3 regions of the Pseudoalteromonas sp. SW0106-04 genome follow, and region 1 is predicted to be linked to each of the others. Evidence: predicted binding sites of a transcription regulator. Region 1 holds the regulator's gene; each other region holds the start of a gene.
The links. Region 1 encodes ArgR, which controls arginine synthesis, uptake and breakdown. Its sites were predicted from a motif close to ANTGAATANNTATTCANT; they were not measured.

Region 1 (3,264 bases):
TTTCGAATATTGACCATCAGGTGCGTTTTCAACTAATTGCTGACATTCGCCGCATTATTAAAGACCAGCGCGTCTCTGCTATTTTTGTGACCCACTCCAAAGAAGAAGCATTTGCCTTTGCCGACACATTAGCGGTCATGCACAACGGACAAATTGCACAGCAAGGTACGGCGAAACAATTATTCCAGCACCCCAACTCTAAAGTCGTGGCAGAGTTCTTAGGCACGGGTGTGTATATTGATGCCACTATCGTTGATGCCGAGCATGTGCAAACGCCCTTTGGTGTTGTGCGCTCTTTACAGCCTTTGCCATCATCGGGGAAGGGGCAAGTGTATGTTCGTCCTCACGATATGCAGTTGATTGGTGATGAACACGATGAAGTGACGTTACTATCACAGCGTTTTGTCGGCACAGAATACGTTTATCGCGTCAGCGTGTTTGCTCAAGAAGTTGAAATTCCTGCTAAAGCTGAACAAGAGTTTTTGCCGAGTCAGAAGCTATCGCTTACAATTACCCCACACTCTGTGAATTTCTTCGCTGATTAAGCGCGAATTCATAGCCTGTATGTAGCCGCGCAGGCGGCTTAGCGCTCGTAATAGGCGCTGCTAACAATAACAACGAAAGGAATGGTAACTTAATGCCCAGAGCGCAATCCGGTGTGTGCGCGCAGGCCAATTTGCACGGCTTGCACTTGTTTCTCAATGTCCTTGATGGCCATGATCACGCAGTTAAAAGTAAGCTCGCACAGTTAGTGGACCTGCAAAGCGAATACGATGATCGCTTCTCTGAGGCCATGGTTTCCAGCTTTGTCGCCATAGGTGCGCAGTACTGGCCGCATTTTCACCCCGATGCCATGCCTGCAGAATTAGCGAGCTTTCCGAGTATCCCCAACCGTGACCACCACGTGCTAGCACAGCCGTTCGATTTGTTTATACAAATTCGCTCGGACCGGGAAGATGTCAATCATCTATTTGGCCAGCGAGTATTGAAGCTGTTAGGCAGTGATGTGGAGCTTGTTGAGGAGATCACCTGTTATCGCTTTTTAGACGGGCGTGATTTTAATGGCTTTCTTTACGCTCCGGATACGCCTCATGGGCGGCAAAAAAACCTCACGGCCCTCATTAATGACCCCGGCAATGATTTTGTAAAAGGCAGTTATGTGCACGTCCAGCGCTTTACCCACAACCTTAATGCCTGGCAAGCGCTCAGTATTGAAGAGCAAGAGTTGGTGATTGGCCGTACTCGTCTGGATGCCGAGCTGCTAATGCCGATTAATGCCAACAGTCACGCGGCGCGCTCAGAGTTGAAAGATGAAAAAGGCGAACCGCTGTTACTGCACCAGGGCATGCCTTTTGGCACCATGACCAAGCAAGGCTTGCTGTCGGTGACCTGCGCCGCCAGTGGCGACGCGTTTACGCAAATGCTGAAAAGTCAGCTAGGGGATCATCATCATTATGATGCTTGGCTGGACTTTACCCAGGCCGACATGGGCTCAGCGTTTTTTGCCCCTTCGGTGGATTTTCTAAAGTCGTTGGCTACACGTTCTCAAACAGCTTACGCACCCGCTCCAGAGTAATATCAATTTCTGAGACTTTGGCGGGGGCAATAAAGATGGTGTCATCCCCGGCTATGGTTCCTAGCACGCCATCGGCCTTACCGAGAGAATCGAGCAAGCGCGCGATTAATTGTGCTGCACCCGGGCTGGTGGTGATGATGATCATCATCTCATTGTGAACAATATCCAGCACTAATTGGCGCAGTGGCGACTTCGCAGTGGGAACGGCTAATTCTGCGGGTAAGCAATAGACCATTTCTTGTTTGGCGTTGCGTGTACGCACCGCACCAAACTTGCTGAGCATGCGCGAAACTTTGCTTTGGCTGATGTTATCGAAGCCTTGTTCTTTTAAGGCATCAACAATCTCTCCTTGTGAGCCGAAATTTTCTTCTTTTAGGAGGGCTTTAAAGGCTTTTACCAAGGCTTCTTGTTTTTCTTGCGCGTGCATAATAATGGTCTTTGTAGCTTAAAGTCTTATCATTCTACCCAAGAACCGGGGTTATTTCATCCAAGGCACTGAGGTTTACAGTGAAGTTTACGACTATGGTCGAGATTATCGTCAAAATAACGCGGATAAATTTGTCTTTATCGGCGCTTTTCATTATCTTTAAGGCCACCAAAAGGTCAGATGACCCAAATCTTGATAACCCAATCTCGTTATTTTACGGAGAATTAAAATGAAAGTTGCCGTTTTAGGTGCTGCCGGTGGTATCGGTCAAGCGCTCTCTTTGCTACTAAAAAATAGCCTTCCTGCTGGTTCTGAGCTTGCTCTATACGACGTAGCCCCTGTGGTTCCTGGTGTTGCTGTTGACCTATCACACATCCCAACTGCGGTTGATGTAAAGGGCTTCGGTAAAGAAGACTTAGACGCAGCACTAAACGGTTGTGACATTGTTTTAATCCCAGCGGGTATGCCGCGTAAGCCGGGCATGGACCGCGCTGATTTGTTTAATGTAAACGCCAGCATTGTTCAGACGCTAGCTGAGGGCATTGTTAAAAACTGCCCGAAAGCCATGGTCGGTGTTATCACTAACCCGGTCAACGGCACAGTGCCAATCGTTGCTGAAGTATTCAAAAAAGCGGGTACTTATGATCCAGCACGCGTATTTGGTGTAACAACACTTGACGTGATCCGTGCTGAAACTTTCATTGCTGAGCTAAAAGGCCTGAACGTGAACGACGTGAAAGTGCCAGTAATTGGTGGTCACTCAGGGACTACTATTCTACCTCTACTGTCTCAAGTAGAAGGTGCGAGCTTCTCTGATGAGGAAGTTGCTGCGCTAACTAAGCGTATCCAAAACGCCGGTACCGAAGTTGTTGAAGCAAAAGCGGGTGGCGGCAGTGCTACACTTTCTATGGGCGCAGCTGCAGCGCGCTTCTGCTTGTCACTAGTCAAAGGCATGCAAGGTGAAGATGTTATTGAATACGCCTATGTTGAAGGCAATGGTGAAGACGCACAGTTCTTCGCTCAGCCGGTACGTCTTGGTAAAAATGGTGTCGAAGAGTTGCTTTCTTACGGTGAACTAAGCGCCTTTGAACAACAAGCCAAAGAAGACATGCTGGGCACCTTGAATAAAGATATTCAAGAAGGCATCGACTTCATGAATAAGTAATAGCCACCATGGCGGTTACTTCATGATATTGGCTAATAGCGATATCATGCTAAAAGCCCCTATAGTTCTGCTATAGGGGCTTTTTTGTGCATCTAT
Region 2 (3,264 bases), on a different contig from region 1:
TGACCGGTACGGCCATCAATGTTGCACCGGTGCGCTTCGCTAGCTGTTGCCAGGGCACGATGTTAGCGTGGTGCTCAAGCTCGGTAATTAAAATCACGTCTTTGGGTTGTAGCTGCGCCGTCAGCCCATAGGCGACCAAGTTAATAGCCTCGGTGGCCCCTTTAGTCCAAACCAATTCGTTATGCTGACAGCCGATAAATTCGGCCACTTGCTGGCGCGCGTGCTCATAGCGGCTGGTTGCTTGCTGGCTTAATTGGTGGGCGCCGCGATGCACATTGGCGTTTTCCTGGCTGTAAAAGCGCGTCAAGGTGTCAATCACGCAGCGTGGTTTGTGCGCCGTTGCGGCCGAGTCAAAATAAACACGTTCGGTGTTACCATGTTGAGTCAGGGCAGGGAAATCTTGGCGTATTGCATCTATATCAAACATGGTTGGTAAAGCTGGCTGTACAAATGCCGCCATTGTAGAGAACTAGACTGAAATGGCAATAAAAAAGGCCGCTGGGAGCGACCTTTTTGAACTCTAAGACGCGTTGCTTAGCGCTTGTCTTGAGCGACGTAATCGCGCTTCGTTGCGCCTTTGTATAGCTGACGTGGACGGCTGATCTTGTGACCAGGCTGAGACAGCATTTCATCCCAGTGCGAGATCCAACCGACAGTGCGCGACATAGCGAAAATAACGGTGAACATGCTAGTTGGGATACCAATCGCCTTAAGAATGATACCTGAGTAGAAGTCTACGTTCGGGTATAGTTTCTTCTCAACGAAGTAAGGGTCTTCAAGGGCGATTTGCTCTAGGCGCATGGCAACATCTAGAAGTGGATCTTCGATGTTTAGCTCTTTCAGTACTTCGTGGCAGGTGTCACGCATTACCGTGGCACGTGGGTCGAAGTTTTTGTAAACACGGTGACCGAAGCCCATTAGGCGGAACGGGTCGTTCTTATCTTTCGCTTTAGCGATGTATTCGTCAATGCGATCAACTGAGCCGATCTCTTGTAGCATGTTCAAACATGCTTCGTTAGCACCACCGTGCGCAGGGCCCCAAAGTGATGCGATACCCGCTGCGATACATGCATAAGGGTTAGCACCAGATGAACCAGCAATACGTACCGTTGAAGTTGATGCGTTTTGCTCGTGGTCAGCGTGCAACATGAAGATACGGTCCATGGCTTTAGCAAGCACAGGATTTACTTGGTAATCTTCAGAAGGCACTGAGAACATCATGTGTAAGAAGTTCTCTGCATAGCTCAGGTCGTTACGTGGGTAAACGAACGGTTGGCCAATGGTGTACTTGTACGCCATTGCTGCGATAGTCGGCAGCTTCGCAACTAGGCGAGTGGCACTGCGCTTACGCTGTGCTGGGTCTGAGATATCTAAGTCTTGGTGATAGAAAGAAGACATTGCACCAACCACACCACATAGCATCGCCATTGGGTGAGCATCAACGCGGAAACCTTGGAAGAAGGCCGCCACTTTCTCGTGCACCATAGTGCTTAGAGTGATTGACTTAGAGAATTCTTCAAGCTCTGCTTCTGACGGTAATTCGCCGTTAAGCAGTAAGTAGCAAAGTTCGACGTAGTTAGATTGTTCAGCAAGCTGATCAATGGGGTAACCACGGTGTAGCAATACGCCTTTACCACCATCGATGTAGGTGATAGATGAGTCACAAGAGCCAGTCGACATGAACCCTGGGTCGTAGGTGAAGTAGCCGTGTGCGCCTAAGGTACGGACGTCGATAACGTCTTGACCCGCAGTACCTTCGTAAATGGGAAGTTCAATCGGGTCTTGTCCATCAATATGGACAGTGGCTTTCTTATCTGCCATCTAATTATCTCCTATAAGAATAACAAGCTAAAGCTGTTATGCGTGATACTAATGTTAAGCAAATTCCGATCATTCTAACGTACAAGAGGGGTAGAAAGTCAATTTTAATGCATTTGTGTATAATAAATATTCTGCAGAGATTAAATATTATACCAATGGCTAATTCGCAAACCTCCGTGACTAAACAAGAATTGTAATATCCGCTGCAGACTTATATACTGTCAGGGGTTCAATACCGTAACGTCTTTGAGTAAACCGTTTATGACAAACACGTGAAATTTCGCTTTAAAATTGAACAAATAAAGTGATCTTTTTTCGCGTCTGTGGGTTTATTTATGTGAGCGCATTTATGCAGTGATTGCATAAATGGTTATAACAACAATGTAGATGGCTCTATTTATCAATGTGAGCAAGATGGGCAAGTAACTGTGAAAAAGCAAAGACCTGTAAATCTCGATCTAACGACCATCTCTATGCCAGCAACGGCCAAAGCATCAATTCTGCACCGCGTCACCGGTGTCGCAATGTTCTTTGCCTTGACCTTTGTTATCTGGGCATGGGCTGTGTCACTGTCTTCTCCGGAAGGATTTGAATTTGTCAAAAGCCTGTTAACCGGGTTTGTTGCCAAATTTATCGCCTGGGGTACCCTCACCGTTCTCTCGTATCACTTCATCGCAGGTGTACGCCACTTAATCCAAGACTTGGGTCCGTGGAAAGAATTAGATTCAGGCAATGCAACCGCTAAAATCGGCTTTGTATTGTGGGTGATTGTTGCCGTATTGGCGGGAGTTTGGCTATGGTCTTAAATCAAGCATCTTTAAAGCGTGATGGTGTTCAAGATTTCGTATCGCTGCGAGCGACGGCACTTATCATCAGCTCTTATGCACTATTTATTATTGGTTATCTGCTATGCACTCCAGCATTAACCTATGAAGCATGGTCGGGGTTATTCGGTAACTTCGCGATGAAGGTATACACCCTAATCGCCCTTGCGTGCATTATGGTGCACGCACGCATCGGCCTATGGCAGGTGCTAACCGACTATGTAAAGAACGCCAAACTACGCGCGTTTCTTGGCTTCGTATTAAACCTTATGGCCCTATCTTACGTAGTAGTTGGCCTGTTTGTTCTATGGGGTGTTTAAGTGAAATATTCAGTTCGCGAATTTGACGCAGTAGTGGTTGGCGCTGGCGGTGCAGGTATGCGCGCAGCGTTAGCAATCACTGAATCAGGCAAGTCTTGTGCGCTTATTTCCAAGGTATTCCCAACCCGTTCACACACCGTGTCGGCACAGGGTGGTATTACCGTAGCACTAGGTAACTCGCACGAGGATAACTGGGAATGGCACATGTACGATACCGTTAAGGGCTCTGATTATATCGGTGACCAAGACGCCATCGAGTACATGTGTAAAACCGGCCCAGAGGCAATCACCGAGCTTGA
Region 3 (3,264 bases), on a different contig from region 1:
TCGTAACTCAGTATCTGGTACTTATGGTTACTTCAAGAAGAAAGCCCTATGTAAAGGTGACTTCCGTAATAACGTAAACGAGCAGCCTGGCTCTGCATCGGTAGTACAGTCAATCTCTTCTTCTGTGAATGCGATTGGTTACTCAGGTATCGGTTACAAGACCTCAGGTGTACGTACGGTGCCGCTGGCGAAAAAAGGCGATAAGTTTGTTGATGCAACACTTGATAACGTTGCAACGGGCAAATATCCACTATCACGTTTCCTTTACGTCTACGTGAATAAGCACCCTAATAAGCCACTATCTCCTATCGATGCTGAGTTTGTAAAAATGGTGCTATCACAAACAGGTCAAAAAATTGTTGAGAAAGATGGTTATGTGCCACTTTCAAGCAAGATGGTTGAGCGTGAACTTAAGCGTTTAGGCTTACAGTAACATTGTATCTTTGAATCTTGTTGATTAGTTTAAAGCCCCTCCATGAGGGGCTTTTTTGTGTTCGCTATCCGTGCGTCATAAAGTCTGTATTACCAACAACTTTGTTGAATAAGTTCTTTGATAATACGTTGTGATGGATCAATACGGTCCATGGCTAAGAATTCATCGGGCTGATGTGCTTGGTTAATGGAGCCTGGGCCCATGACTATGGTTTCACAGCCCAATTGCTGAATAAAGGGGGCTTCAGTGCAGTAGTTCACCGCTATTGCTGGCTGTTGCGAAATCTTTTGCGCCAGCTGCACTAGCGCGCTATCAGTGGTCCCTGCAAAGGCAGGGATCGGGTCGTGCATATCAATGACTTCAACGCAGCCAGGGTAGCGAGCAGTGATGTCCTGAGTTGCCGCTAATAACATGGCTTGCAGTTCGACAATACTCAATCCTGGTAACGGGCGCATATCTAACTGTAATTCACAACATCCGCAAATGCGGTTAGCGTTATCACCGCCATGTATGTGACCAAGGTTCAATGTCGGGTAGGGAATGGCAAAATGTTCAATTGAATATTTATTCTTAAGATCCTCTTTTAGAACCAATAATTTTTCAATCACCAAGTGCATCACTTCAATGGCATTGATGCCGCGCTCAGGATCAGAGCTGTGCCCGCTTTTGCCAATGATACGAACCGCTGATGTCATATGCCCTTTGTGAGTAAATACAGGGGTCATGTCGGTAGGCTCGCCAATAACGCAGCGAGCCGGTTTTAAGTCTGGATACTTTGCCACTTCTTGGGCACCAGCCATAGTGGTTTCTTCATCGGCGGTGGCGAGAATAAGCAGCGGTTGTTGTTGCTTACTCGCATCCAACTCAGCGATGGCATTGAGCACAAAAGCAAAGAACCCTTTCATATCGATGCTGCCAAGACCAAAGAGCTTATTGTCTCGCTCGCTCAAAGTGAAGGGGTCCATACTCCAACGGCCTTGATCAAAAGGAACGGTATCGGTATGCCCTGCCAACATCAATCCGCCACTGCCATGGCCACGCTTCGCTATCAAGTTAAACTTATTGGCATCACTACTGAGTGGTTTTATTTCACATGCAAAGCCTAGCTCCTCGCACCAAGATGCCAAGTGTTCAATAACGGCGCGGTTGCTTTGGCTTAATTTCGGATCCAGTGAACTGATCGATGGGGTAGCGATTAACTCCCGGTAAAGGTGCAAAAAGTCGGGAAGAGCCATACATTTCCAAATAATTATTCGCGATTGTTGCATATTAATATAAATGTCTTTATAGTGAATATCAATTCACTTTTTAAGCATAAGTATTGGTTTGGTTATAATGGTTCATCACCCCCTTTGTACGGCGCGACGACGATAAGCCGCTCACCTCGGAAATCCTAGTGTGAGAGTGTGTTGCGTTGGGCATCTCGCCCTTGATTAAACCAAAAAAGAGCATCTTCATGAACATCGTAATTATTGGCGCAAGTGGTTATAGCGGCGCTGAGTTGGCGCAATTAGTTGCCAAGCATCCTCATTTTGTCTTGCAGGGCTGCTATGTCTCTGCCGGGAGTCATGATCGCGATAAAAAACTCAGCGATCTTTATCCTCAGCACCGTGGGTTATTAGATATGCCACTACAGGGCCTAACAGCCGATGCTATTGCTGATATTGGTCAGCATGCGCACGCCGTGTGCCTGTGTACCGAGCATAAAGTAAGTGTTGAATTGGCGCCGCAATTTCTCGAGCAGGATATTAAAGTTTTTGACCTCTCTGGCGGGTTTCGTTTTGCCGATGCCGAACTCTATACCCAGTACTATGGCTTTGAACATCCCCACCCTGACCTATTGCGCCAAGCAGTATATGGGCTAGCTGAGTGGCATAACAGTGCCATTATGGATGCACAACTGGTTGCTGTGGCGGGCTGTTACCCAACAGCCAGCCTAAACGCCCTTAAACCGCTTCAACAAGCAGGGTTATTAGCGCCACAGCAAAAAGTGATCATAAATGCCGTATCCGGGGTGACTGGGGCGGGGCGCAAAGCCAATATGAACACGCACTTTTGCGAGGTATCACTGGCCCCTTATGGCGTGTTTAATCACCGCCATACCCCTGAAATTGAACAAGCATTAGGGCATCCAGTGCTATTTACCCCGCATTTAGGAAACTTTAATCGCGGTATCTTGGCAACCATATACGCGCAAGTAAATGCAGGGACCACGCTTAACGACATCACCGATGCTTATCAATGCCTTGCCGATGAACCTTTGATTCGCCTGCTCGGTGCTGGTGGTTTGGCATCAATTAAAGGCGTCGCGCAAACCCCTTATGTTGATATTGGCTGGCATTTGCAACAGCAGCAACTGATTATCAGTGTTGCCATCGATAACTTACTAAAAGGCGCATCAGGTCAAGCGCTGCAATGTATGAACATTAACGCTGGATTAGACCCAACGATTGGTTTGGTATAAAGAGGAAAATAATGACGAGTAGCAACACCACTTGGGTGATCAAATTGGGCGGTGCCCTGTTAAACAGCCCGCAGTCAGTGCAAGCGTTGTTCGCAACCTTGGCGACCATGACCGATACCCGTTTTGTTGTGGTTCACGGCGGTGGCTCACTGGTTGACCGCTGGCTGCACGATGCGGGCTTCGCCACGGCGAAGCACCAAGGTCTACGCATCAGTCCTGCCGAACAAATGCCCTATATCGTTGGTGCCCTAGCTGGGTGTGCCAACAAACAATTGATGGGAGCAGCGATAGCCAATGGCCTTGAGCCTGCAGGGCTGAGTTTATACGAAGCCGGGGTCAATGCGCAGCAAAAACTCAAGGCACTGGG

Region 2: W04_RS08310 (citrate synthase) is a predicted target of ArgR. The motif match lies at 1,918-1,935, and genes of this name have one in related genera.
Region 3: argC (N-acetyl-gamma-glutamyl-phosphate reductase) is a predicted target of ArgR. The motif match lies at 1,722-1,739, and genes of this name have one in related genera.

The regions. Positions count from the first base shown of each region.
Region 1 covers NZ_BCAI01000003.1:70,805-74,068, reverse strand. The annotation lists gene W04_RS04995 (ABC transporter ATP-binding protein) at 1-545, shown strand, start outside; gene W04_RS04990 (Dyp-type peroxidase) at 638-1,576, shown strand; gene argR (transcriptional regulator ArgR) at 1,536-2,003, opposite strand; gene mdh (malate dehydrogenase) at 2,233-3,168, shown strand.
Region 2 covers NZ_BCAI01000005.1:193,338-196,601, forward strand. The annotation lists gene W04_RS08305 (aminotransferase class V-fold PLP-dependent enzyme) at 1-460, opposite strand, end outside; gene W04_RS08310 (citrate synthase) at 535-1,821, opposite strand; gene sdhC (succinate dehydrogenase, cytochrome b556 subunit) at 2,250-2,627, shown strand; gene sdhD (succinate dehydrogenase, hydrophobic membrane anchor protein) at 2,618-2,965, shown strand; gene sdhA (succinate dehydrogenase flavoprotein subunit) at 2,966-3,264, shown strand, end outside.
Region 3 covers NZ_BCAI01000002.1:93,730-96,993, reverse strand. The annotation lists gene W04_RS03015 (PstS family phosphate ABC transporter substrate-binding protein) at 1-433, shown strand, start outside; gene argE (acetylornithine deacetylase) at 523-1,668, opposite strand; gene argC (N-acetyl-gamma-glutamyl-phosphate reductase) at 1,890-2,897, shown strand; gene argB (acetylglutamate kinase) at 2,909-3,264, shown strand, end outside.